DNA from 4 places in the Streptomyces sp. NPDC026301 genome. Region 1 is predicted to be linked to each of the others. Evidence: riboswitches for the same ligand, from Rfam matches in the RefSeq annotation. Region 1 holds a riboswitch; each other region holds the start of a gene.
The links. A riboswitch is a leader RNA that binds a small molecule or an ion and turns the genes downstream of it on or off. The one in region 1 is predicted to bind cobalamin.

Region 1 (5,365 bases):
CAGGTGGTGGCCGTGCGCGTCCAGGACGGAGACGAGGTGGGCCGCGCCGTCGGCGGCGGCCGCGTGCGGGTCCTTCGCGGCGTCCTCGCAGGACGCCGGCTTCGCGGCGTCCGCACCCGGCTCGACGACGAAGCCCTTCCCCAGCGCCCCCAGTACCGCGGCGGCCGTCGCGTCCTCATTGGCGGCGAGCTTCCCGTCCTTGGCCTGGAAGGCGAACGCGCCGCGGTCCTTCTTCTTCGCGTCGCAGCCGAGCCGGAAGGCGAGCAGCCCGTCGTACGGCGACGTGCCGCCCTTCTTGGCCGTCACCGACTCGGGCTTCGTGCCCGTGGCGGCCAGCGCGCCGATCACCACCGAAGTGGAGTTGGCGTCGCTCGGGGCGCCGGCGGCCGAGCCCCAGCCGCCGTCGTCGTTCTGGGCGGACTTCAGCCAGGAGACGCCCTTGCGCACCGCGTCCGCATGCCCGCCGACCGCGGCCAGCGCCTGCACGGCGGCGGCCGTCTGGTTGGTGTCCCGCATCGTCTTCGCGTCGCAGCCCTGCTTCGGGTCGGCGCGGTACGCGGTGAACGCGCCGTCGGCGCACTGCTGCCCGGCGAGCCAGTCCACCGCCGAGTCCGCCGGGCGCACGCCCGCGGTGTCCTGCGCCAGCAGCGCCAGCGACTGCCGCCAGACGCCGTCGTACTTCGGGTCCGTGCTGCCGTACAGGCCCTTCGGGAGCTTGGGGGACGCGGCGGGCGCGGGGTCGGCGGCGAACGCGGCGGGGGCAGCGGCCGCGCACAGCACGGCGGCGGCCAGGGCCGCGGCGCAGCGGCGCGCCGGGGCGGCGAGGGAGCGGGCCGTGATGGCCATGGGGTCGGTGCCTCTCGGTCGGTTCGCGGGGTGCGCGAGGTGGGAGGTCACGCAGCCGTACTCCGCCGCACCACGTCGCGCGCGGCGCGCGGGCGCGGTGGCACCGGGCTCAGCTCCGTATACCTCGACGGTGCCGCGCGCCGGACGGCCGATGAAGGGCGGCCGTACGGTACGCGGGAGCCTTGGGCGTGCCCCGCCGGGCGTTCCGGCTCGCTCCGGCGCACGGATGCGCGCCAGGGCTCACGGCTGCGGGTCAGCGCCGGTTTTCCACCGGCTTCCCCCGGTCGGGCACGAATGAACTTGTCCGGACCACTTTAACCGGCGGGTAGCGGCCGGTCTCCGGCACGTGCAGAAGGGCTGCGTGGCCGCCCGGGCCCACCGCCTCCGGCAGCCGCGTGCCTCACACCGCCCGGTACGTCACCGGTTCCGAGCCCGGCACCGGCTCGGCCAGCCCCGCCTTCACCAGGCGCCGCAGGTGCGCCTCGGCCTCGGAGACGGCGATGGTGCGCGAGCCGTACGGGATCTCCTCCCACGGGCGGTTCCACGTCATGGTCTCGGCGAGCTGCCAGGGCGTGAGCGGGGCGGCGAGCAGGGCGCGCAGGCCGCCGAGCCGTTCCTCGTGGTGCGCGACGAGCTCCGCCGCCCGCTCGGCGGCGCCGGTGAAGGCGTGCTGGTGGGCCGGGAGGACCTCGGCGACGCCGAGCCGCGCGATCCGCTCCAGGGAGTCCAGATAGTCGCCGAGGGGATCGGTGACCGTCGCGTCGTCCGGGTCCTCGTACAGGCCGACGTGCGGCGTGATGCCCGGCAGCAGGTGGTCGCCGGAGAAGAGCCGGCCGTGCCCGGGGCGCGCCGCCGGGTGCGCCTCCTCCAGGTGGAGGCAGACGTGGCCCGGTGTGTGGCCCGGCGTCCAGACCGCGCGCAGCCGCCGCCCCGCGAGGTCCAGCAGCTCGCCGGGGACGATCTCGCGGTCCGGGAGCGCGGGACGCTGGTCCGGGAGCCCGCGCGTGCGCCCCTCGGCGCGGGCCGCGTAGAGCGGCGCGAGGTGGTCCTCGGGCGCGCCAGCCGAGGCCAGTTTCGCGATGACGTACGTCAGCCACGTGCCCGGCTCGGCCTCACGGGTGCGGCGGACGACCTCCGTGTCGGCCGCGTGCATCGCGATCCACGCGCCGGACGCCTCCCTGACCCGCGCCGACAGACCGTGGTGATCCGGGTGGTGGTGAGTGACCAGGACGCCGTGCAGATCGGCCACGTCGGTGCCGCAGGCGGTGAGCCCGGCGGCGAGGGCGTCCCAGGAGTCCGGGTCGTCCCAGCCGGTGTCGATCAGCACCGGGCCGCGGTCCGTCTCCAGTACATGGACGAGGGTGTGCCCGAGCGGGTTGTCCGGTATGGGCACGGCGATGCTCCACACCCCGCCCCGGTGGTCGATCACGTGCGGCATGTCCTGCCCCTCCCGGCCCGCACGCCGTCGCGTGCCTCACCGTTGCCCACTATAGCTAGAACTGGTATCAGTTCTGATGCAGCGTCAGATTTACGTCACGTATCGCGGTGACCGCGGGAGGCGGAGTCGATGGCCGATCTGATCGAGCACGGACAGCTCTACATAGGCGGCGAGTGGGTCGATCCCGCAGGGCGGGACACCATCGAGGTCGTCTCCCCGCACACCGAGCAGGTCATCGGCCGGGTGCCGCACGCCTCCCGGGCCGACGTGGACCGCGCCGTCACGGCGGCCCGCGCGTCCTTCGACTCCGGCGTCTGGGCGGACACCCCGCTCGCCGACCGGATCGCGGTGATCACGCGGATCAAGGACGCGTTCGCCGTGCGGAGCGAGGAGTTCGCGCGGCTCATCAGCGCGCAGAACGGCACCCCGTACACCGCGGGCGTCATGGTGCAGTCGCTCGCCGCGATGCTGGCCTGGGACGCGGCGATCACGGTCGCCCGCGACTTCGCCTACGAGGAGCGGCGGCAGGGCCTCCTCGGGCCGCTGCTGATCCGCCGCGAGCCGGTCGGGGTGGTCGCGGCCGTGGTGCCGTGGAACGTCCCGCAGTTCACCGCCGCCGCCAAGCTCGCGCCCGCGCTGCTGGCCGGGTGCTCGGCGGTGCTGAAGGTGTCGCCGGAGACGCCGCTGGACGCGTATCTGCTCGCGGAGATCGCGGCCGAGGCCGGGCTGCCCGAGGGTGTGCTGTCCATCCTCCCGGCCGACCGGGAGGTCAGCGAGTACCTGGTCGGGCACCCGGGCGTGGACAAGGTGTCCTTCACCGGGTCGGTCGCGGCCGGCAAACGCGTCATGGAGGTGGCCGCGCGCCGGCTCACCCGCGTGACACTGGAGTTGGGCGGCAAGTCGGCCGCGGTGATCCTGCCGGACGCGGACCTGGACGCGGCGGTCGCCGGGATCACCCCCTTCGCCTGGATGCTCAACGGGCAGGCGTGTGTGGCCCAGACCCGCATCCTCGCGCCGCGCTCCCACTACGAGGAGATCGCCGAGCGGTTCGCCGCAGCGGCCACCGCCCTGAAGGTCGGCGATCCGCTGGACGCGGCCACCGAGGTCGGCCCGCTGGTCGCCGAGCGGCAGCGGCGCCGGTCGCTGGAGTACATCGCGGCCGGGCAGCAGGAGGGCGCCAAGGTGCTGGCCGGCGGCGGCCGCCCGGCGGACCAGGCCACCGGCTGGTACGTCGAGCCCACCCTCTTCGGCGAGGTCACGCCCGGTATGCGGATCGCCCGCGAGGAGATCTTCGGCCCGGTGATCTGCCTGCTGCCGTACGAGGACGAGGACGAGGCGGTACGGATCGCGAACGACTCCGACTACGGGCTCTCCGGATCGGTGTGGACGGCGGACACCGAGCGCGGCATCGAGGTGGCGCGCCGGGTGCGCACCGGCACGTACTCCGTGAACACCTTCAGCCTGGACATGCTCGGGCCGTTCGGCGGCTACAAGAACAGCGGCATCGGGCGGGAGTTCGGCCCCGAGGGGTACGGCGCGTATCTGGAGCACAAGATGATCCACCTCCCGGCGGGGGAGTGAGCGCATGGGCGACCGCTGGCAGGTGGAGGTGGACCGCGGGGTCTGCATCGGCTCGGGGCTGTGCGCGAGCATGGCGCCCGGGGACTTCCGGCTGGACTCCGCGCGGCAGTCGCACCCGGTGGCGGGCGAGACGGACGCCCGTGAGGCCGTGCTGTCGGCCGCCGAGGGATGTCCGGTCGAGGCGATCCTGATTACGGAGGCGGACTCCGGGGAATCAGTCTTCCCGCCGGAGGAGTAGCGCCGCCCCGTACGCCCCGCCCGCCCCGTCGAACGGATGAGCGAGCCCCTGGTCCGTACTTAGAGTTACCTGTGCGTTCCTCACGGTGATCTCATGACATCTGTGACTGTCCGTCCCTCCCGTTGCGTGGAAATCTCTATTCCACGCCGCCGAGGGGGGAGACGATGGATAAGCGGTACGAGGTGTACTGCCTGGCTGACAGGTATTTCTATGAAACCCCGGACCGTTTGTCCGTCGGGGAAAGTGCCGCAGCTGACGACAGTGCGGTCTACGAAGCGGCGCAACGCGCGGTCCCCGAAGGGTGGCGCTGTTTCCTCTCCGGGGACTGGCTCCACGTCAATCCCGTGGACAGCGAGGGGAACCCGCGTCCGGGCAGGCCGAAGCAGGGGTGGAAGATACATGTGTCGGCCTGCCCGGACAATGCGGAGAAGATAGCGTCCAAGGTCTGGGACTACTGCGTCGCCAGGTCCATTCCGTTCAAATTCGTGCCGGGCCCGCGCCCGCTGCACCTGCGGAATTCCAAGTACGCCGACCGGGCCGCCAGCGGCAAATTCGCCACCATTTACCCGCTGGACGAAGCGGAATGCCACCGCGTTCTGGAGGAGCTGGGCTCGCTGCTGGACGGCGAGCCGGGCCCCTACATCCTGAGCGACCTGCGGTGGAACGACGGACCGCTGTACGTGCGGTACGGCGGCTTCGCCCGGCGGTACTGCGTCGACGGCACGGGCGCGCTCGTGCCCGCCATCGAGAACGCCGAAGGACGGCTGGTCCCGGACCGCCGCGAGCCCGCCTTCCGGCCGCCGGAGTGGGTGCCGCTGCCCGGCTTCCTGGCCCCGCAGCTCGCGGCCCGCAACGCCACGACCGTCGCCGACCTGCCGTACGCCATCGAGTCGGCGCTGCACTTCTCCAACGGGGGCGGCGTCTACGCCGGCCGGGACCGGAGCACCGGTGAGAGGGTGGTCCTGAAGGAGGCGAGGCCGCACGCCGGCCTCGCCGCCGACCTCGCCGACGCGGTCACCCGCCTGGAGCGCGAACGCGCCGCGCTGGAGCGGCTGTCGGGCCTCGGCGTGGCCCCCGAGGTGCGCGACTGGCTCACCGTCGGCGACCACCGCTTCCTGGTCCTGGAGCACATCCCGGGCAAGCCGCTGAACTCCTTCTTCGCCGAGCGCCACCCGCTGCTCACCGCCGACCCCGACCCGGAGGCGCTCACCTCGTACACCGAGTGGGCGCTGGGCATGTACAACGCCGTCGAGCAGGCCGTC
Region 2 (5,365 bases), on a different contig from region 1:
ACGCCCGGTTCGGCGGCGAGCGCGTCGACGTCCGTGAAGTTCGACATCAGGGGGACGGCGGCGACCGCGACGCGCAGGACGTCGCTGCCGTGCGGCGGCGCCACGACGCTCTCGCGGACCGCGCCCCGCAGGGACACCCGCAGGCCGTCCTCCTCGTCGATGCCGAGCCCGTGCCGGAACGGCAGTACGCCCAGCGTCGGCCGCCCGCTCAGCTGCTTGAGCATGTCCAGGCCCGGCTCCAGCAGCGTCACGTCGCCGCGGAACTTGTTCACCAGGTAGCCCGCGATGTGCGCCTGGTCGGCCGCGGAGAGCAGCGCGGTGGTGCCGAAGAAGGACGCGAAGACGCCGCCGCGGTCGATGTCGCCGACCACGACGACGGGCAGGTTCGCGGCGCGCGCGATGCCCATGTTCACGATGTCCGTGCGGCGGAGGTTGATCTCGGCCGGGCTGCCCGCGCCCTCGCAGATCACCGCGTCGTGCGTGCGGCGCAGCTCGGTCAGGCAGTCGGTGACCGTGCCGAGCAGCTGCTCCCGGCGGCCCGCGTACAGCGTCTGCCCGGGGGACGCCCCCTCGGCCCCGCCGAAGTATCCGCGGGCGCTCATCTCGCCCACCGGCTTGCCCAGCAGGACGACCTGGCTGCTGCGGTCGCTGCCGGGCTTGAGCAGTACCGGGTTCATCAGCGCGGTCGGCTCGACACGGGCCGCCGCTGCCTGCATGGCCTGCGCCCGCCCGATCTCCGCGCCCTCGCGCGTCACGAACGAATTGAGCGACATGTTCTGCGCCTTGAAGGGCGCGACCTTGACGCCCTTGCGGGTCAGCCAGCGGCAGATGCCCGCCGTGACCACGCTCTTGCCCGCGTCCGACGTCGTCCCGGCGACCAGCAGGCCGCCACCGAGAGTCCTGTCCGTACCGCTCACCGGGATCTCCTCGCCTTCCGCGCTCCGCGCACCGCGCCCACGGCGATCCGCGCCCCGACCGTCGTCACCAGCGCCAGCGCGCTCACCCGGCGCGACAGCCGCACCGCGCGCGCGATGTCCGCGCCGTCGACCGCGCGTGCGCCGTCGTTGAGCACCGGCCGGTGCTCGACCCGCCCCGCGTAGGCGAGCGTGCCGCCCAGCCGTACGCCGAGCGCGCCCGCGAACGAGGCTTCCACCGGGCCCGCGTTGGGGCTCGGGTGCCGCTTTCCGTCGGCCCGCCAGGCGCGCCACGCGCCGCGCGGGTCGGGCCCGGCGACGGTGGCCAGTGCGGCGGTCAGCCGGGCGCCGGGCCAGCCCGCCACGTCGTCCAGCCGGGCCGAGGCCCAGCCGTACCGGCGGTAGCGCGCCGACTTGTGCCCCACCATCGCGTCGAGCGTGTTGACGGCACGGAAGGCGACCAGCCCCGGAACGCCGCCCACGGCGCCCCAGACCAGCGCGCCCACCACCGCGTCGGAGGTGTTCTCGGCGACGGACTCCACCACCGCGCGGGCCATCTGCGGCCCGTCCAGTGCCTGCGGGTCGCGGCCGCACAGGTGCGGCAGCCGCTCGCGCGCCACGTCCAGATCGCCGGCCTCCAGCGCGCTCCCGATGGCGCGCGCCTCCCGGCCCAGCGTCGTACCGCCCAGCACGGCCCAGGTGGCGGCGGCGGTCAGCGCGATGCGGGCGGGGGCGCAGTTGCGTACGGCACGGGAGAGCAGCGCGGCGCCCACGGCGGCCCCGCCGGCGCACAGCGCGGTGTGCGCCGCTCCGTATCCGCGGTGGTCGCGCCACAGCCCGCGCTCCACGGCGCCCGCGGCCCGCCCGAAGGCGGCCACCGGGTGGCCGCGGCGGGGATCGCCCACGGCCAGGTCGCCGAGAAAGCCCAGAGCCGCGCCGCACGCATAGGTGGCGTGTTCGGCACGCATCGTCGGATCAGCCCGCCGTCGTGCCTCGGAGGGACGGCCGTACGCGGTCGCGTACCGGGCGTACGGCGCAGGAAGGCAGGGGTCTCGGCTCGGGGCCCGGCATGGCGTGTGTCCTCACTCAGGGTCCGCGCCCTGGCTCGACGTGACGGGCGACGAGAGTCTCCTGGCTCCCGGATCGGCGCTGCCCCCGGCCTTCCAGCCCGTGTCTGCGGCGGGCCGTGGCCTCTTCTGGAGGAGCGCTCCCCGGTGACAGTGGCGGGACCGCGCCGGATTCTCACCGGACTTCCTCATCTGTCGCCGAATGGCACCGGGCAGTCCACCACGTGCCGCGAATGCCCGTCAACTCACCCTTGACCTGCGACGCGGGCGTATGGCAGAGCATGTGGCCGACACCACAGGCCGGGCGCCGGGGAAGCGGGCGGACGACGAAGGCGCCCGGTGCCGCGGAAGGAACCGCGGCGCCGGGCGCCTTCAGGTGCTGCGTGAGTGCCTCAGCCGGTGACGATCAGGAAGATGCCGTAGCCGACGGCCGCGAGGCAGAGCGCGAAGCAGGCGTAGCCGCCGGTGCGGGCCGCGGCGGAGGAGCCGCCGCCGACGGCCGCCGCGGCGGCCGCCTCGCCCTCCTGGCGGGGCTTGCGGGACGTGCCCACGATGCCCAGGGTGAACAGGCCCACCATCCCGACGGTCACCACGAGGGTGGTGCCGAAGACCTGGCCGAGTGCCGCCCAGTCGATGTTCATGGCGTGAGTTCCTTAACGCGAGCGCCCGGCGTCAGCGGACGGCCGAGGCGGCGGGGGAGCGGGAGGCGGACGGGGACTGCGCCGGGATGCCGTCGATGGAGCCGGCGCCGGCCGTGGTCGCGCCCGCGGGCGGCGGGGTGACGGTCTGCAGCGCGGCGGTGACGACACCGGCCGGCTCGACGTCGTTGACGTTGCTGTGGTCCACCGGCTTGCGGCGGGAGGCGGCCCAGATGGCGCCGCAGACCGCGAGGCCGAGGACGGCGACGGCGGTGACGCCCCAGGTGCCCTGGCCGGCCAGGAAGGCCGCGCCCGCGGCCACCAGCGCGGCGGCCGGCAGCGTCAGGCCCCAGGCGATCACCATCCGGCCCGCCGTGGACCAGCGGACCACGCCGCCCTTGCGGCCGAGGCCGGAGCCCATGACCGCACCGGAGCAGACCTGGGTGGTGGAGAGCGCGAAGCCGAGGTGCGAGGAGGCGAGGATGGTCACCGCCGCGCCGGTCTGGGCGGCGAAGCCCTGCGGCGGCTGGATGTCGGTGATCCCCTTGCCCATCGTGCGGATGATCCGCCAGCCGCCCAGGTACGTGCCGAGCGCGATGGCGAGACCGGCCGAGGCGATGACCCACAGGGGCGGGTCGGCGTGCGGGGCGACCACACCGCCGGTGATCAGCGCCAGGGTGATGACACCCATCGTCTTCTGGGCGTCGTTGGTGCCGTGCGCGAGGGAGACCAGGGCGGCCGAGGCGATCTGCCCGGCGCGGTAGCCCTTGGCGGTGTCCTCGTCGGCGCGGTTGCGGGCCAGCCGGTACGTGAGCCGGGTGGCGGCCGTCGCGGCGATGCCCGCGACGATCGGCGCGGCCACGGCCGGGATGAGGACCTTCATGACGACCGCGTCGGCGTTGACCCCGCCGATGCCGACGGACACCAGGGTCGCGCCGATCAGGCCGCCGAAGAGGGCGTGCGAGGAGCTGGAGGGGAGGCCGGCGAGCCACGTCAGCAGGTTCCAGACGATCGCGCCCACCAGGCCGGCGAAGATCACTTCGGGCCGGATGCCGGCGCCTTCGTCGATGATGCCCCCGGAGATGGTCTTGGCCACCTCGACGGAGAGGAACGCGCCGACGAGGTTCAGCGCCGCCGACATCGCCACCGCGACTTTGGGCTTGAGGGCCCCCGTGGAGATGGTGGTGGCCATGGCGTTGGCCGTGTCGTGGAAGCCGTTCGTGAAGTCGAACACCAAGGCCGTGACGATCACGATCCCGATGAGAAGCGTGATGTGTTCCATTCACCCAGGCAATCAGTTCGATGGTCAGTGACGCGAACGACCGTAGGGAGGGTGGGTGAACGGAAGATGAACGACAACGGGCCTGGTGGTGACGCCCCCGCCGATTTCGTGCGGAGGCGCCTCACCGGTCACTCGGGGTTCATCCAGAGGTGTACAGAACGTGCTTTGCGTCGAGGCGCTTCCTAGCCCGCGGCGAACCTGCGGAGCTGGTCGAACGAGCCGTTCCAGGCGTTCTGGTCGCCCGGCAGCGCGCCCTTGTTGGAGTACTGCCAGATGCTGAGGAAGTCCCAGCCCTTCGGCAGCTTGCCGGGCTGCCCGTGCCAGGATGCCAGCCACAGCGGGTGGCTCTTCGCGAAGGCGCCGCTGCCGCCGGTGCAGGTGTTCCACCAGCGCGTGGTCGTGTAGATCACCGGCCGGCGCCCGGTCTGCCGCTTGATCTCGTCGCTGAAGCTCCAGATCCAGCGGACCATCTTCTTCTTGCTCACGCCGTAGCACTTGTGCTTCTTGCTGTACGGGTTGTGCTCGATGTCCAGGGCCGGCGGCAGCGTCCGGCCGCCCGCCGTCCACCGGCCGCCGTGGCTGAGCAAGTACCGGGCCTGTGCGGCGCCGGAGGACTCGTCCGGCACCGCGAAGTGGTACGCGCCGTGCAGCAGGCCGGCCTTGCGCGCGCCGCCGTACTGCCTGTCGAAGTAGGGGTTGGTGTAGGAGGTCGATTCGGTGGCCTTGACGTAGACGAACCGCGCGCCGTTCGCCCGGGCTTCCGGCCAGTCGACGTTCTTCTGGTGCGAGGAGACGTCGTGGCCGTGCGGTACGCCGGACGCCGCCGAGGGGCTCGCGGCGGCGAGTTCGGTGAGTGCGGCGCCGGCCAGTGCGGCCAGCGTCAGGGCGGTTGCGGTGGCGGCGGTGGTCAGGCGGGGCAGTAAGGCCGGTGAGTGGTCACCTTTGTGGTCACGAGCCATGGTTCCCCCCGGATGGCGACGTGCATGACAAATCACCCAGAGACTATTGGATGATCCCGAGATGGCGGCGACCTCCGGCCAATCACCGGTTACCACTGAGATATCCCGGTTTGGGGGATACCGGAGGGGAATGGTCCGCCTTACAGTGCCGCGGCTGCGCGGGGGGCGGCCGGTACGGTGCGGAGCCCAGGTACGTCAGGAGGGAGTGGGGCGGGATGGCGGAGCGGGAGCCGGGACCGGTGCGAGAGGTGGCGGAGGCGTGGGACGCGCTGGTGGCCGCGGCGCGGCGCACGGTGGCCGACGGACTGGTGGTCGGCACGTCGGGGAACGTGTCGGTGCGCGCCGGCGGACTGGTGCTCGTCACGCCCAGCGGCGTCCCGTACGACCGGCTCGGGCCGGACGACCTGGTGGCCGTGGACCCGGCGGACGGGCGGCAGGTGGCGGGCGCGCTGCGGCCGACGAGCGAGCTGCCGATGCACCTCGCGGTGTACCGCCACACCAGTGC
Region 3 (5,365 bases), on a different contig from region 1:
ATGGCGATCGCGGCCGGGATCAAGGTGCAGAACGGGCAGCTGGCGATCCCGCAGCTGTTCGAGAACATGTTCCCCGACTGGTTCACGGGCGTGGCGTTCGCCGCGATCGGCATCGGCGCGCTGGTGCCCGCCGCGATCATGTCGATCGCCGCGGCGAACCTCTTCACCCGCAACATCTACAAGGACTTCCTCAAGCCGGGCGCCACGCCCGCGCAGGAGCACAAGGTCGCCAAGCTGGTGTCGCTGCTGGTGAAGGTCGGCGCGCTGGCGTTCGTCCTGACGATGGACAAGACGGTGGCGATCAACTTCCAGCTGCTGGGCGGCATCTGGATCCTGCAGACCATGCCGGCGCTGGTGGGCGGCCTGTTCACCCGCTGGTTCCACCGCTGGGCGCTGCTCGCCGGCTGGGCGGTCGGCATGGTGTACGGCACGGTCGCGGCGTACGGCGTGGCGAGCCCCACGCAGAAGCACTTCGGCGGCTCGAACGCGGAGATCCCCGGGATCGGCGAGATCGGCTACATCGGCCTGACCGCGTTCGTGCTCAACGTCCTGGTGACGGTGGTCCTGACGGTCGTCCTGCGGGCCGTGAAGGCCCCTGCCGGCATCGACGAGACCTCGCCCGAGGACTACACGGCGGACGCCGGTGACAAGGGCGTCCAGGTGGACCTGCCGCCGGCCACGGCGGGCGCCGCCCACTAGGTCGTGACCGCAGAGTCCCGCCTGAGCTCATGACGGCCGACGGGCCGCCGGTGGAAACCGGCGGCCCGTTGTCGTACCCCCGGTGCACACTGAGCGCATGGATCCCATGGACATCGTGGTCAGGCGGATACGTACGGAGGAGCACGCGTGGCTGGGCGAGATCACGGCCCAGGCGTATCTCGGTGACGGGCTGCTCGACTTCGGGGAGGACGACGGCTATCTGCCCCTGCTGCGGGACGTGGCGCGGCGGGCCGCCGAGGCGGAGGTGCTGGTGGCCGTGGCGGACGGCGAGGTGCTGGGCGGGGTGACGTTCGTGCCGGCGGGCGGTCCGTGGGCGGACATCGCGCGGCCGGGCGAGGCGGAGTTCCGGATGCTGGCGGTCGCGAAGGAGGCACGCGGCAGAGGCGCGGGCGAGGCGCTGGTGCGCGCGTGTCTGGAACGTGCGCGGGAGACCGAGGGCTGCGCACGTCTCGTGCTGTCCTCCCAGCGCTCGATGCTCAGCGCGCACCGCATCTACCGTCGCCTGGGGTTCACGCGGACCCCGGACCGCGACTGGCATCCGATACCGGACGCCGGCCCGCTGCTGACGTTCGCCCGGGAGCTGACGCCTTCGCAGGGGTGACCATCCGTGCGTACGGCTGCACGGACAGCAGCGTCGCGACACAAGATATGGGAACGCTCGCGCGGGGCGACACAAGATGTATGCTCGTGCTCGCTGTCGCCGCAGGGGAATCCGGTGCGAATCCGGAACTGTCCCGCAACGGTGTGCTGAGTGGGCATTTGTGCCGCGCTCGCCGAGTCCGAGGACCTGCCGACGGTACGTCCGTATCCGTTCCGGTGCGGGCGTCGAGACGTCCGGGCTCCGTGGGATGGGCCGGTGGACGCTGCGTGGTGTGCCCGCGTGCCCGGCAGGGCTCCGGCGCGGCTGCCCGTACGCCTCCGACCGCCCTCCCCCGGCCCCAGCCGAGTGAGGAGAGCACAAGGTGACCATCGCGCCAGCGGAGTCAGCACAAGAGGCGCAGGCGGCACAGGAGAAGCGGGCGGCACAGGAGGCGCGGGCGACGACCGCGCGGCCCGACGACGGCCCCGGTACGGCCCTGCTGCGCACCCTGACCGACCTCACCGCCGACCTGCCGGCCACCGACCCGGGCAAGGTCGCCGCGGCCGCGCTGCGCGGCCGGCACGCCGGCTCGGACGCGGCGGAGCTGCGCGAGCTGGCGATGGAGGCCGCGGCCGGGCTGATCGGCGATGAGCCGCAGTACTCCAAGCTGGCCGCCCGGCTGCTGACCGCCGCGGTCGCCGAGGAGGCCGCGAGCCAGGGCGCGACGGGCTTCGCCGCCTCGGTCGCCACGGGGCACCGCGAGGGTCTGATCGCCGACGGCACGGCGGAGTTCGTCCGGACGCACGCCGCCACGCTGGACGCGCTGGTCGAGGCGGCCCTCCAGGACGGCGCCGACGACCGCTTCGGCTACTTCGGCCTGCGCACGGTCTACTCCCGCTACCTCCTCCGGCACCCGATCACCCGCAAGGTCATCGAGACCCCGCAGCACTTCCTGCTGCGCGTGGCCTGCGGCCTGGCCGAGGACCACTCGGACCGCGCCGTCCAGGACGTCGCCGCGCTGTACGCGCTGACCAGCACGCTCTCCTACCTGCCCTCCTCCCCCACGCTCTTCAACTCCGGCACCCGCCACCCGCAGATGTCCTCCTGCTATCTGCTGGACTCGCCGCTGGACGAGCTGGACTCGATCTACGACCGCTACCACCAGGTCGCGCGCCTCTCGAAGCACGCGGGCGGCATCGGCCTCTCGTACTCCCGGGTGCGCGCCCGCGGTTCGCTGATCCGCGGCACCAACGGGCACTCCAACGGCATCGTGCCGTTCCTGCGGACCCTCGACGCGAGTGTCGCCGCGGTGAACCAGGGCGGCCGCCGCAAGGGCGCCGCCTGCGTGTATCTGGAGACCTGGCACGCGGACATCGAGGAGTTCCTGGAGCTGCGCGACAACACCGGTGAGGAGGCGCGGCGTACGCACAACCTGAACATCGCGCACTGGATCCCGGACGAGTTCATGCGCCGGGTCGAGGCGGACCAGGACTGGTCGCTGTTCTCGCCGGCGGACGCGCCGGAGCTGGTGGACCTGTGGGGCGCGGAGTTCGACGCCGCGTACCGGCAGGCGGAGGCCGACGGAAAAGCGATCAAGGCCGTCCCCGCGCGGACGCTGTACGCCCGCATGATGCGGACCCTGGCGCAGACCGGCAATGGCTGGATGACCTTCAAGGACGCCGCCAACCGCACCGCGAACCAGACCGCCGAGCCGGGCCGGGTCGTGCACTCCTCGAACCTGTGCACGGAGATCCTGGAGGTCACGGACGACGGCGAGACGGCCGTCTGCAACCTCGGCTCCGTCAACCTCGCCGCGCACCTGGGCGCGGACGGCGAGCTGGACTGGGCCAAGCTGGACGCCACGGTCCGGACGGCCGTCACCTTCCTCGACCGCGTCGTGGACATCAACTTCTACCCGACCGAGCAGGCCGGCGCGTCCAACTCCCGCTGGCGACCGGTGGGACTGGGCCTGATGGGCCTCCAGGACGTGTTCTTCCGGCTGCGCTTGCCGTTCGACTCCCCCGAGGCGCGCGAGCTGTCCACCCGTATCTCCGAGCGGATCATGCTCGCCGCGTACGAGGCGTCCGCCGACCTCGCCGAGCGGCACGGCCCGCACCCGAACTGGGCGGCGACCCGCACCGCCCGCGGCGTGCTGCACCCCGACCACTACCCCAATGCCGAGCCCCGCTGGGCCGACCGCTGGGCCGCGCTGCGCACCCGTATCGCGGCGACCGGCATGCGAAACTCACTCCTTCTGGCGATCGCCCCCACCGCGACCATCGCCTCCATCGCGGGCGTGTACGAGTGCATCGAGCCGCAGGTCTCCAACCTTTTCAAGCGCGAGACGCTGAGCGGGGAGTTCCTGCAGGTCAACGCGTACCTGATCGAGGAGCTCAAGGCGCTGGGCCTGTGGGACGCGCGGACCCGTGACGCGCTGCGCGAGGCCAACGGCTCGGTCCAGGACCTGGAATGGGTGCCGGAGGACGTCCGCGCGCTGTACCGCACGGCCTGGGAGGTCCCGCAGCGCGCGCTGATCGACATGGCCGCCGACCGCACTCCCTACCTGGACCAGAGCCAGTCCCTGAACCTCTTCATGGCGGCGCCCACCATCGGCAAGCTCAGCTCGATGTACGCCTACGCGTGGAAGCGCGGCATCAAGACCACGTACTACCTGCGGTCCCGCCCGGCGACCCGGATCGCGCAGTCCGCGCGCGGCACGGCCGCCGCCGCCCCCGTACCCCAGCAGGCGACCGACCCCGAGGCGATCGCCTGCTCCCTGGAGAACCCCGAGTCCTGCGAGGCATGCCAGTAATGACCACCGCACCCGAGAGCGCCGCCGCCACCCACACCGTCGGCGCGACGCACAAGAACCTCCTCGACCCGGGCTTCGAGCTGACGCTGCGTCCGATGCGGTACCCGGACTTCTACGACCGCTACCGCGACGCGATCAAGAACACCTGGACCGTGGAGGAGGTCGACCTCCACTCCGACGTGGCCGACCTCGCCAAGCTGTCGCCGGGCGAGCAGCACCTGATCGGCCGGCTGGTCGCCTTCTTCGCGACCGGCGACTCGATCGTGTCGAACAACCTGGTCCTCACTCTCTACAAGCACATCAACTCCCCCGAGGCGCGGCTCTACCTGAGCCGGCAGCTCTTCGAGGAGGCCGTGCACGTCCAGTTCTATCTGACGCTGCTGGACACGTACCTGCCCGACCCGGACGACCGCGCCGACGCGTTCGCCGCCGTCGAGAGCATCCCGTCCATCCGCGAGAAGGCGCAGTTCTGCTTCCGCTGGATGGACTCCGTCGAGAAGATCGACCGGCTGGAGACCAAGGCCCACCGCCGCCGCTTCCTGCTGAACCTGATCTGCTTCGCGGCCTGCATCGAGGGGCTGTTCTTCTACGGTGCGTTCGCCTACGTGTACTGGTTCCGCTCGCGGGGCCTGCTGCACGGCCTGGCGACGGGGACGAACTGGGTCTTCCGCGACGAGACCATGCACATGAACTTCGCGTTCTCCGTCGTGGACACCGTCCGCGAGGAGGAGCCGGAGCTGTTCGACGCGGAGCTGGAGCAGCAGGTCACCGACATGCTGAAGGAGGCCGTGGAGGCCGAGCTGCAGTTCGCCGAGGACCTGTGCGGCGACGGCCTGCCGGGCATGAACACGGCGTCGATGCGGGAGTACCTGCAGTGCGTGGCCGACCAGCGGCTGCAGCGGCTCGGCTTCGCACCGGTGTACGGCTCGGAGAACCCGTTCTCCTTCATGGAGCTGCAGAACGTCCAGGAGCTGACCAACTTCTTCGAGCGCCGCGCCTCGGCGTACCAGGTGGCGGTCGAGGGCTCGGTCTCCTTCGACGACGAGTTCTAGAACGGCTGCCGGACTTCTGGCACGGCTGCCGGAAACCGCGCTGCCCCCGAACGGGTGTTCCGTTCGGGGGCGGCGCCGGATGTACGCGGGGCGTCAGTCGTTGGCGACGACCGGGTAGCGCGGTTCGCCCTCTGCCATCTGCTTCAGGACGTCCTTGCGGTCGCGCTTGGAGAGGCGGTCGATGTAGAGGTATCCGTACAG
Region 4 (5,365 bases), on a different contig from region 1:
CGCCGGGTCCGGTCCAGACCTCCTCGATGCCTTGGAACGCCGGGCCGTACTCGTACCCCTGCTCGGCCAGTGCCGCGTACGTCTCGGGGCCGGACAGCCGGCGGCTGGTGCGGGAGCGGACCGCGTCCGGGTCGAGAGCGGGGCCGGGGCCGCGGCGCTGGCCCGTGCGGACGACGCCGGTGGCGTGCACGGCGGGGTCGGCAGCGCCCGTCGCGACGGTGAAGCCCGCGCTGTCCGGGTCGAAGGAGAACTGGACCGCCGTCGGCCGCGCGTCGTCGAGGAAGAGCGCCTTGGCCAGCCGGATGTCGGCCAGCACCGCCGGGCCGCCGCCGGTCAGCGCCCGTACCGCCTGCGCCGCCATCTCCAGATAGCCCGCGGCGGGGAAGACGGTGTTGCCCTGGATGCGGTGGTCCGCCAGGTACGGCAGCTGTTCGGTGTCGAGCCGGGCCTCCCAGGTGGGCCGGGGGTGTGTGGTGCGGCGGCCCAGCAGCGGGTGGTCGAGGCGGCCGAGCCGGAGCTGCGCGATGCCCTCGGGCTCGGCCCAGTACCGGTCCCGGCGCCAGGGGTAGCGGGGCAGCGGGACCACCCGGCCGCCCGGCTGGAGGGCGCCCCAGTCCAACTCCACGCCGAGCGTGTGCAGTTCGGCCAGGGTGCGGTGGAACCGTTCGACGTCGTCCTCCTGGCGGTGCATCGAGGCCAGCGTCCGGCCTTCGGTGCCCTTCCCCTCCAAACACTCGGCGATCGAGTGGCCCAGGACCGGGTGCGGCCCGATTTCCAGGAAGAGGCGGTGGCCGTCCTCGGCGAGCCGGTCGACGGCCGCCCGGAAGCGGACCGGCTCGCGGACGTTCTCCCACCAGTACGCGGCGTTCAACCCGCCTCCGGCCACGGCTTCCTGGCGTGCCGTCAGGTACAGCGGTAGCTCCGGCGGGCGCGGCTTGAGGTCCGCCAGCGCCGCCAGCAGCTCCTCCCTGATCGGGTCCATCCGCACGCTGTGGTACGGGACGTCGACCGCCAGGAAGCGGGCGAAGATCTGGTCCCGTTCCAGGTCGGAGGCGAGTCCGCGAAGTGCGTCCGCGTCTCCGGAAAGGGTCACGCCGTGGGGGCTGTTGACCGCCGCGACCGACACCCGGTCGCGCAGCGGGCGGACGCGGCGTGCCGCTTCGGCCTCGGTCAGCCCGACGGCGAGCATCGTGCCGGTGCCGGCCAGCCGGTGCTGGAGTCGGCTGCGGTGCAGGATGACCTTGACGGCGTCCGACAGGGTGTAGACCCCGGCTTCGTAGCACGCGGCGACCTCGCCGGTGCTGTGGCCGACCACGGCGTCGGGCCGGACGCCGTGGCTGCGCCAGAGCGCGGAAATGCCGGTCTGGAGCGCGAAGTTGGCCGGCTGCGCGAGCCAGGTCTCCCCCATCCTCGACGCGGCCTCGTCCTTGGCGAGTTCGTCCAGCAGGGACCAGCCGGCCTGCGCACGGATCTCGCGGTCGCACGCCTCGACGGCCGCGCGGTACACCGGTTCGGCCGTCAGCAGCCGGCGGCCCATGCCCCACCACTGCGGCCCCATACCGGTGAACACCCAGGCCGCGCCCCGGCGTTCGCGCTCGCGGCAGTGGCCCGTGACGACACCCGGATGCTGCTCGCCCCGCTCGTACGCGGCCAGCGCCTCGTCCAGCGAGTCGGGCGCCGCCGGTGAGTACGTCACCGCGAGCCGGTGCGCATGGTGTTCGCGGCGGTGGGCGAGGGTGTGGCCGACATCGGCGAGATCGGGCGGCGTGCCGTGCGCGCCGGAGAGCTCGGCGCGGAGACCGGCGGCGAGTGCGCGCAGGCCGTCCGGGTGGCGTGCGCTCAGCGGCAGGATCGTACGGCTGCGCTGCGGCGGTTCGGGCCGCGGGGCCGCCTCGGGGGCCGGTGCTTCTTCCAGCAGTACGTGGGCGTTGGTGCCGCCGAAGCCGAAGGAGTTGACGCCGGCCCGGGCCGGCCCGTCGTGCGCGGGCCAGTCGACCAGCCGGTCCGGGATCTCGAAGGGCAGCGTGGCCGCGTCGAGGGCCGGGTTGAGCCGCTCCAGGTTGAGGTGCGGCGGGATCTTCCCGTGCTTCAGGGACAGCACGGTCTTGATCAGCCCCGCGATGCCGGCGGCGGCCTCGGTGTGCCCGATGTTGGTCTTGACCGAGCCCACGTAGCACGGGGCGCCGGGCGGGCGGCCCGCGGACAGGACGCGGCCGAGCGCCCGGGCCTCGATCGGATCGCCGACGGGCGTGGAAGTACCGTGTGCCTCGACGTACTGCAGGCTGCCGGGCGCGACGCCCGCCTCGGCGCACACCTTCCGTACGAGGTCCACCTGGGCGTCCTCGCGCGGCACGGTGATGCCGTTGGTCCGCCCGTCCTGGTTCACCCCGCTGCCGAGCACCACGGCGTGCACCGGGTCGCCGTCGCGCACCGCGTCGGCCAGCCGTTTCAGTGCCACGACGGCGACGCCCTCGGCACGTACGTAGCCGTCGGCCGCCGCGTCGAAGGCGCGCGACCGGCCGTCGACGGAGAGGAAGCCGCCCTTGGTCTCGGCGATGGTGTACTGCGGCGCGCTGTGCAGCAGTGTGCCGCCGGCCAGCGCGAGGTCGGTCTCGCCGCGCAGCAGGCTCTGCCGGGCGAGGTGCAGGGCGACGAGGGAGGAGCTGCAGGCGGTGTCGAGGGAGACGCTGGGGCCGCGGAAGTCGAAGGCGTGCGAGACGCGGTTCGACACCATCGTCATCATGGTGCCGGTCGCGGTGTGTGCCGCCAGGAAGTCCGGGTCGGCGAAGTGCAGGATCTTGTAGTCCAGCGTGAACGCGCCGATGAACACGCCGATGTCGCGGCCCGCCAGGCCGGCCGGGCGCTGGCCGCCGTCCTCCAGGGCCTCCCAGGAGACCTCCAGGAGCTTGCGCTGCTGCGGGTCGAGGTGGGCGGCCTCGCGCGGGCTGATGCCGAAGAACGCCGGGTCGAATTCGTCGAAGCCGTCGATGTACCCGCCGCGGCCGCCGACCAGCCGCCCGGGCTTGGCCCGGTCCCGGCTGCCCAGGGTGGTGACGTCGTACCGGTCGGCCGGGGTCGGGACGATGCAGTCCCGGCCCTCGGCCAGGTTCCGCCAGAACGCCCGGTGGTCGTTGGCGTGGCCGGGCAGGCGGCAGCCGATGCCGATGATGGCGATCCGGTCACGGGCGGAATCAGGCATTTGACTCATAAGCGCACGATAAGGGGCGCGTGCGGCACATCTCGGCACTCTGCCTGACGACACGTCAGGTCAGCTTGTCGGACAGTCGGCCCGATACCCCCGACCTGTTCCGCGCGGGGCTGCCCGACGACACTCGGCACGGCGTACGCACACAGCGGGGGATGGCACGTGGACGGCGACAGGGCATAACCTGATCGCTGCAGCTGGTTCGCCCTGTCCGCCAGGCAGGCGCGTCGTAAGAGGGAACCCGGTGGGAATCCGGGACTGCCCCGCAGCGGTGAGCGGGAACGACCGCCGTCATACGCACTGGATCCGACCGGGTCCGGGAAGCGACGGCCAGTAGGTGTCTACCTTCGGGTGGACGTGCTCGTGAGTCCGAAGACCTGCCCGTTGCCCGCACGCGGCCCCCGTCGTGTGCGGTCCTTCCGGTGACCTCGAGGGCGGGTCGGCGTACAGCAGGGACGCGGCACACGAGTGCGTGGCGTCCCGTCCGCTGTGCACTCCCTTCGCGCTCTCGCCCGTCGCCGGGCGCTCGGAGACACGCTCGCGAAGGAGAGCAACGTGACCAGCAAGAACACCGCCACGGCCGTACGGGCCACCGTGTACGGCTATCCCCGGCAGGGGCCGGACCGGGAACTGAAGAAGGCGGTCGAGGGGTACTGGAAGGGCCGCGTCACCGCCGACGCGCTCCGGGAGACCGCCGCGGGACTGCGCCGCTCCGTCTGGGGGCAGCTGGCCGAGGCGGGCCTGCACGAGGTACCGACCGGCGACTTCTCGTACTACGACCACGTGCTGGACACCAGCGTCATGGTCGGCGCGATCCCCCGCCGGCACCGCGCCGCCGTCGAAACGGACGCCCTGGACGGGTACTTCGCCATGGCCCGCGGCACGCAGGACGCGGCGCCGCTGGAGATGACCAAGTGGTTCGACACCAACTACCACTACCTGGTGCCGGAGCTGGGCCCCGACACCGTCTTCGCCGCCGACTCCCGCAAGCAGGTCGCGGAGCTGAGCGAGGCCCGCGCGCTCGGCCACACCGCACGCCCCGTCCTGGTCGGCCCGGTCACCTATCTCCTGCTCGCCAAGCCGGCCCCCGGCGTGGACCCCGGCTTCGAGCCGCTGACCCTGCTCGACCGGCTGCTGCCCGTCTACGCCGAGGTCCTCGCCGACCTGCGCGCCGCCGGTGCCGAGTGGGTCCAGCTGGACGAACCGGCGCTCGTGCAGGACCGCACCCCGGCCGAACTGAACGCCGCGGCCCGCGCCTACCGCGACCTCGGCGCCCTCACCGACCGCCCGCAGCTCCTGGTCGCGACCTACTTCGGACGTCTCGGCGAGGCCCTGCCGGTACTGGCCAAGGCCCCCGTCGAGGGGCTGGCGCTGGACTTCACCGAGGCCGCGGCCGGCAATCTGGACGACCTGGCGGCGGCCGGCGGCCTGCCCGGCAAGCGGCTGATCGCGGGCGTCGTCAACGGCCGCAACGTGTGGATCGACGACCACGGGAAGTCACTCGCCACCCTCGGCACCCTGCTGGGCCTCGCCGACCGGGTGGACGTGGCGGCCTCCTGCTCGCTGCTGCACGTCCCGCTGGACGCGGCCGCCGAGCGCGACATCGACCCGCAGATCGCCCGCTGGCTCGCCTTCGCCCGGCAGAAGACCGCCGAGCTGGTCACCCTGGCCCGCGGGCTGACGCACGGCACCGGCATCATCGCCGCCGAACTGGCCGCCAACCGCGCCGACCTCGCCTCCCGTACCGGCGCCGCGCTCACCCACGACCCCGCCGTGCGCGCCCGCGCCGCGGCCGTCACCGCCGCCGACTGCCGGCGCTCCCAGCCCTACCCCGAGCGGTCCGCGGCCCAGCGCGCCCACCTCGGCCTGCCGCCGCTGCCGACCACCACCATCGGCTCCTTCCCGCAGACGTCCGCGCTGCGCACCGCACGCGCCGATCTGCGCGCGGGCCGGATCGACGAGGACGCGTACGAGGAGCGGATCGCGGCGGAGATCCGCGAGGTCGTCGCGTACCAGGAGAAGGCCGGGCTCGACGTCCTGGTGCACGGCGAGCCGGAACGCAACGACATGGTGCAGCACTTCGCCGAGCGGCTGACCGGCTACCTCGCCACCCGGCACGGCTGGGTCCAGTCCTACGGCACCCGCTACGTCCGCCCGCCG

Region 2: another riboswitch for cobalamin. It lies ahead of ACZ4MH_RS29500 (cobalamin biosynthesis protein); the one in region 1 lies ahead of ACZ4MH_RS05870 (prenyltransferase/squalene oxidase repeat-containing protein).
Region 3: another riboswitch for cobalamin. It lies ahead of ACZ4MH_RS17890 (ribonucleoside-diphosphate reductase subunit alpha); the one in region 1 lies ahead of ACZ4MH_RS05870 (prenyltransferase/squalene oxidase repeat-containing protein).
Region 4: another riboswitch for cobalamin. It lies ahead of metE (5-methyltetrahydropteroyltriglutamate--homocysteine S-methyltransferase); the one in region 1 lies ahead of ACZ4MH_RS05870 (prenyltransferase/squalene oxidase repeat-containing protein).

What each region holds. Positions count from the first base shown of each region.
Region 1 is NZ_JBVHPN010000003.1:9,016-14,380, forward strand. Features, by position in the region: gene ACZ4MH_RS05870 (prenyltransferase/squalene oxidase repeat-containing protein) at 1-846, opposite strand, end outside; cobalamin riboswitch at 1,025-1,164, opposite strand; gene ACZ4MH_RS05875 (MBL fold metallo-hydrolase) at 1,247-2,284, opposite strand; gene ACZ4MH_RS05880 (aldehyde dehydrogenase) at 2,414-3,865, shown strand; gene ACZ4MH_RS05885 (ferredoxin) at 3,870-4,103, shown strand; gene lanKC (class III lanthionine synthetase LanKC) at 4,268-5,365, shown strand, end outside.
Region 2 is NZ_JBVHPN010000021.1:53,530-58,894, reverse strand. Features, by position in the region: gene ACZ4MH_RS29505 (cobyric acid synthase) at 1-917, opposite strand, end outside; gene ACZ4MH_RS29500 (cobalamin biosynthesis protein) at 914-1,882, opposite strand; cobalamin riboswitch at 2,020-2,218, opposite strand; gene ACZ4MH_RS29495 (hypothetical protein) at 2,374-2,622, opposite strand; gene ACZ4MH_RS29490 (inorganic phosphate transporter) at 2,654-3,901, opposite strand; gene ACZ4MH_RS29485 (lysozyme) at 4,084-4,860, opposite strand; gene ACZ4MH_RS29480 (class II aldolase/adducin family protein) at 5,076-5,365, shown strand, end outside.
Region 3 is NZ_JBVHPN010000009.1:162,809-168,173, reverse strand. Features, by position in the region: gene mctP (monocarboxylate uptake permease MctP) at 1-699, shown strand, start outside; gene ACZ4MH_RS17895 (GNAT family N-acetyltransferase) at 806-1,321, shown strand; cobalamin riboswitch at 1,398-1,529, shown strand; gene ACZ4MH_RS17890 (ribonucleoside-diphosphate reductase subunit alpha) at 1,683-4,112, shown strand; gene ACZ4MH_RS17885 (ribonucleotide-diphosphate reductase subunit beta) at 4,112-5,164, shown strand; gene def (peptide deformylase) at 5,258-5,365, opposite strand, start outside.
Region 4 is NZ_JBVHPN010000004.1:403,394-408,758, reverse strand. Features, by position in the region: gene ACZ4MH_RS09660 (amino acid adenylation domain-containing protein) at 1-3,208, opposite strand, end outside; cobalamin riboswitch at 3,387-3,604, shown strand; gene metE (5-methyltetrahydropteroyltriglutamate--homocysteine S-methyltransferase) at 3,761-5,365, shown strand, end outside.